Regions from separate parts of the Streptomyces sp. NBC_00080 genome, predicted to be linked through region 1. Evidence: predicted binding sites of a transcription regulator. Region 1 holds the regulator's gene; the other holds the start of a gene.

Region 1 (2,392 bases):
CGTACCCAGCCCCGGCGCGGCCAGGACATCGACACCGAGGTCACCCTGACCTTCACGGAGGCGATCGAGGGCGCGACGGTCCCGCTGCGCATGTCCTCGCAGGCCCCCTGCAAGGCCTGTTCGGGGACGGGCGACAAGAACGGCACCCCGCGCGTGTGCCCGACCTGTGTGGGCACGGGCCAGGTGGCGCGGGGCTCGGGAGGCGGCTTCTCCCTGACCGACCCCTGCCCGGACTGCAAGGGGCGCGGCCTGATCGCCGAGCATCCCTGCCTGGACTGCAAGGGCAGCGGCCGCGCGAAGTCGTCGAGGACCATGCAGGTCCGCATCCCCGCCGGGGTGACGGACGGTCAGCGCATCCGGCTGCGCGGCAAGGGCGCCCCGGGCGAGCGTGGCGGCCCGGCGGGCGACCTGTACGTCGTCGTCCATGTCGGCGCCCACCCGGTGTTCGGCCGCAAGGAGGACAACCTGACGGTGACCGTGCCGGTCACGTTCACCGAGGCGGCACTCGGTGGCGAGATCAAGGTGCCGACGCTCGGCGGGCCGTCCCTGACCTTGAAGCTTCCGCCCGGCACGCCCAACGGCCGCACCATGCGGGCGCGGGGCAAGGGCGCGGTCCGCAAGGACGGCACCCGCGGCGACCTGTTGGTCACCGTCGAGGTGAGTGTTCCGAAGGACTTGTCGGGGAAGGCTCGTGAGGCGCTGGAGGCGTATCGCGAGGCGACCGCGGGCGAGGATCCGCGGGCGGAGCTGTTCGAGGCCGCGAAGGGAGCATGAGAGTGATGGACGGCCGTCGGCGTAACCCGTATGAACTGACCCAGGAGACTCCGGTCTACGTCATTTCGGTGGCGGCCCAGCTCTCGGGCCTGCATCCGCAGACGCTACGCCAGTACGACCGCCTGGGTCTCGTCTCCCCCGACCGCACCGCCGGCCGGGGGCGCCGTTACTCGGCCCGCGACATCGAACTGCTGCGCACGGTGCAGGCCCTGTCCCAGGACGAGGGCATCAACCTGGCCGGCATCAAGCGGATCATCGAGCTGGAGAACCAGGTGGCCGCGCTCCAGGCCAGGGCCGCGGAGCTGGAGGCCGCGCTGGACGGCGCGGCCGCGGCGATGCAGCAGCGGGAGGCGGCGGTGCACGCCTCCTACCGGCGGGACCTGGTGCCGTACCAGGAGGTGCAGCAGACCAGCGCGTTGGTGGTCTGGCGGCCCAAGCGGCAGCAGCCGACGGACTGACACCTGGCGGTACGTATACGAAGGAAGGGGCCCGGAGATTCGTCTCCGGGCCCCTTCCTCGTTCTCCGCGGCCGTCACTCGCCCATGTCGACGCCCGGCTCCGGCCGCTCGGGACCCGGCGGCTGCTGCTCCGGCTTCCGGACGGGAGCGGGGGGCCGGTTGCCGCCGCCCCGGGGCACGCCCATCTGCCACAGGTGGGAGCCGGGGATGTCCGGAGCGGGGGAGGGGGCCGGTGCGGGCGCCGGGGGCGTCGTCGGGGCCGGGGCCGGGGCCGGGGTCTGGGGCGATGCAGAGGCAGGTCCCGGTGCCGGACTCGGGGCTGTCGTCGGGGTCGGGGACGGGGACGGGGTTGTCGTCGGGGTCGGGACCGGGGCTGTGGCCGATTCGGGGGCGGGGACGGGTTCCGGGTCCTGTTCTCGTCCCTGGTCCTGATCCTGATCCTGGGCCTGTTCCCGTTCCCGTTCCCGTTCCGGTGCGGGCCTGGCCTTCTCCTGGTGCGGGGCGGCGCTGCCCGTGCCCGCAGCCGGTGGCTGCGCCTCCGTGCCTGTGCCCTTGCCCGGGTCCGTGCCCGGGTCCGTGCCCGCGTCCTGATGCCGGTCCTGCCCCAGGTCCGGGCGTCGCCAGCGGTCCGGGATCGTCGACAGGCGTCGTACGGCTTCGGGGTCGCCCGCCGCTGCCGCCGCGACGGCGCGTGCGCGCAGGGCGCTCTGGCGGGCGATGGGCGAGAAGCCGGGAGCCGCGTTGCCGGTCTCCGAGGGCAGACCGCGGACGCCCATCCCGTTCAACTGGCCCTGGATTCCCGTCTCCGGGGTGAATATCTCGCGCGGCAGCTGCCAGGAGGCCGCGCCGTCCACGTCGACGCGGTGTTCCCTGCCGTCCACGGCGAAGGTGAGCCCGTAGCCGATGTACTGGTCGTCCTTGTCGAACAGCAGGTCCCCGGAGATCTCCCCACCGCGGTCGCGCACCTCGTCGGCGAGGACCTGGAGGGCGGGCGGAAGGGGGTTGGTGCGGCCGAGACTGGTGACGTATCCGTCGCTGCGGGCCACTCTCTGTTCCTTGGTCCCCTTTTCGACGTAGGGGACCTGGAAGCGGGTCTCGCCCTTCTCGTCCTGGTACGTCTCGATGGCCCCGACACGTGCCTCGACGAAGCTCAGACGCTT
Region 2 (2,392 bases), 1.3 Mb from region 1:
GCTCCAGCACGGCCACGGCCGCCAGCAGCTCGCGCCGGGCGGCCGGGTCGTCGGTGTCGTCCTTCGCCCTGAACCACAGGTGCGAGTTGAGCCCGTCCCGGGCCTGCTGGGGCATGCCGTCCACCACCGGCTTCAGCAGCCGCCAGCCCGGCTCGGCGGCCGTCCGGTCCCGTGCGGCGACACCGAAGACGGGTCCGCGCAGCGCGATCTGCGGATAGCGGCGCGAGGCCTCGACGGCGTCGGCCTCCGTCACCCAGGCGACGGGGTCGTCACGGCGGACCAGGTCGGCGTGGAGGGCGTCGAGACGTCGCTTCCAGTCATCGGTCATACGCGCATTGTGGTCGGGTCGGCGGGCGACTTCGGGGTGAATGCCGGAAGTGGGCGGGGTACGGAGAGGGGGCGCGAGGGGCGTGCCCCGTCGTGCGGCGGCGAAGGGTGCGCCCTCCCGGCCGCCGGACGTCACCCCCGTGCGTCTCCCGTGAACTTCGCGCTGGTCAGCGATGACTCGACGCGCCAACCCAGTGACTCGTACAGTGCCCGCCCCTGCGGTGTGGCTCCCAGTACCCCGGTCCGGGCGCCCTGCGTGAGCGCCGCGTGCTGCAGAATCCGCATGACGAGGGCGCCGAGCCCCCGGCGGCGGTGGCCGGGGGAGGTCTCGATCCGGTCGACGACCGCCGTGCCGCCGGTCGGGGCGATCTGGCCGCGTGCGGCCAGAGAGCCGTCCGGTGCGACGATCATGGTGCGGGTCACGCCGCCGCGCGACCAGGTGCGGGTCCGGTAGCCGTCGGGGGCGGAACCCGGCGCGACGTCGGGGAGCGCGGCGGTCATCAGGAAGCCGGGCTCGGGGTCGATCCACCAGCCGAACCCCAGCCAGGGCCCGACCGCCGCGGGTTCGGCGAACACCTTCAGCCACACGCCGGTCCCGGTCACCGCGCCCGCCACCTTCCGGACGGCCGGCTCCGACACCGCGCTGTCCGTCGAGCCGAACACGTGCCGACTGACGTGCTGGACCCCCGTTCCCACGTCGACGGTCCAGCCCCACGGCTCGGCCACGGGGGGAGCCGCCCCGCGGGACACGACCCACCCGTCCACCCATGCCTGGACGAAACCATCCACAGGAACCCCCCCGAGAGTGGCTCGGTAAGAGCCGTACGGCTTGTTGAACCATTACCTCCGACCGTAAGGGCGAAGTCGCCCACCGTGGCAGTCGTGATCGCCCACAGCGAACGGGTCGCCTCCCGGGGAACATTCGGAGACTCACGTGCATTGAGTCGGCATAGCTCAACTTGACTGCCTAAGGGGAGATCATGGCATCGACGTCCGCTCCGCTCACCCTGCCTGTGCTGCCTCTCGACGACGAGGTCGTGCTCCCCGGCATGGTGGTTCCGCTGGACCTCAACGACACCGACGTACGCGCCGCTGTGGAGGCCGCCCAGGCCGCCGCCCGTTCAACACCGGGCAAGCCCCAGGTACTCCTGGTGCCGCGCCTCGACGGGACCTACGCGAGCACCGGTGTGCTCGGCACCGTCGAGCAGGTCGGCCGGCTGGCCGACGGCGATCCGGGCGCGCTGATCCGCGGCCGCGGCCGCGTGCAGATCGGTGCCGGCACGACGGGGCCCGGCGCGGCGCTGTGGGTCGAGGGGACGAGGGTCGACCAGACCGTCCCCGAGCCGCTGCCCGGGCACGTCGCCGAACTCGTCAAGGAGTACAAGGCGCTCGCCACCGCCTGGCTGCGCAAGCGCGCCGCCTGGCAGGTCGTCGACCGCGTCCAGGCCATCGACGACGTCTCCGCGCTCGCCGACAACTCCGGTTACTCGCCGTTCCTGACCACCGAACAGAAGGTGGAGCTCCTGGAGACCGCCGACCCGGTGGCCCGTCTGAAGCTCGCCACCCAGCAGCTGCGCGACCACCTCGCCGAGCAGGACGTCGCCGAGACCATCGCCAAGGACGTCCAGGAGGGCGTCGACAAGCAGCAGCGCGAGTTCCTGCTGCGGCGCCAGCTCGAGGCCGTGCGCAAGGAGCTGCGCGAGCTCAACGGCGAGCAGGAGGGCGAGGAGTCCGACGACTACCGCGCCCGTGTCGAGGCCGCCGACCTGCCCGAGAAGGTCCGCGAGGCGGCCCTCAAGGAGGTCGACAAGCTGGAGCGGTCCAGCGACCAGTCGCCGGAGGGCTCCTGGATCCGCACCTGGCTGGACACCGTCCTCGAACTGCCGTGGAACGAGCGCACCGAGGACCGGTACGACATCCAGGGCGCCCGCGCCGTCCTCGACGCCGAGCACGCCGGTCTGGACGACGTGAAGGAGCGGATCACCGAATACCTCGCGGTGCGCAAGCGGCGCGGCGAGCGCGGCCTGGGTGTCGTGGGCGGGCGGCGCGGCGGTGCCGTGCTCGC

What was found. Region 1 encodes HspR, which represses chaperone genes until heat shock. Its sites were predicted from a motif close to TTGAGNNNNNNNNNCTCAA; they were not measured.
Region 2: lon (endopeptidase La) is a predicted target of HspR. The motif match lies at 1,267-1,285, and genes of this name have one in related genera.

What each region holds. Positions count from the first base shown of each region.
Region 1 covers NZ_CP108235.1:4,508,383-4,510,774, reverse strand. The annotation lists gene dnaJ (molecular chaperone DnaJ) at 1-774, shown strand, start outside; gene OHU34_RS20080 (heat shock protein transcriptional repressor HspR) at 780-1,232, shown strand; gene OHU34_RS20075 (hypothetical protein) at 1,307-2,392, opposite strand, start outside.
Region 2 covers NZ_CP108235.1:3,252,632-3,255,023, reverse strand. The annotation lists gene OHU34_RS14245 (DUF5954 family protein) at 1-328, opposite strand, end outside; gene OHU34_RS14240 (GNAT family N-acetyltransferase) at 460-1,116, opposite strand; gene lon (endopeptidase La) at 1,308-2,392, shown strand, end outside.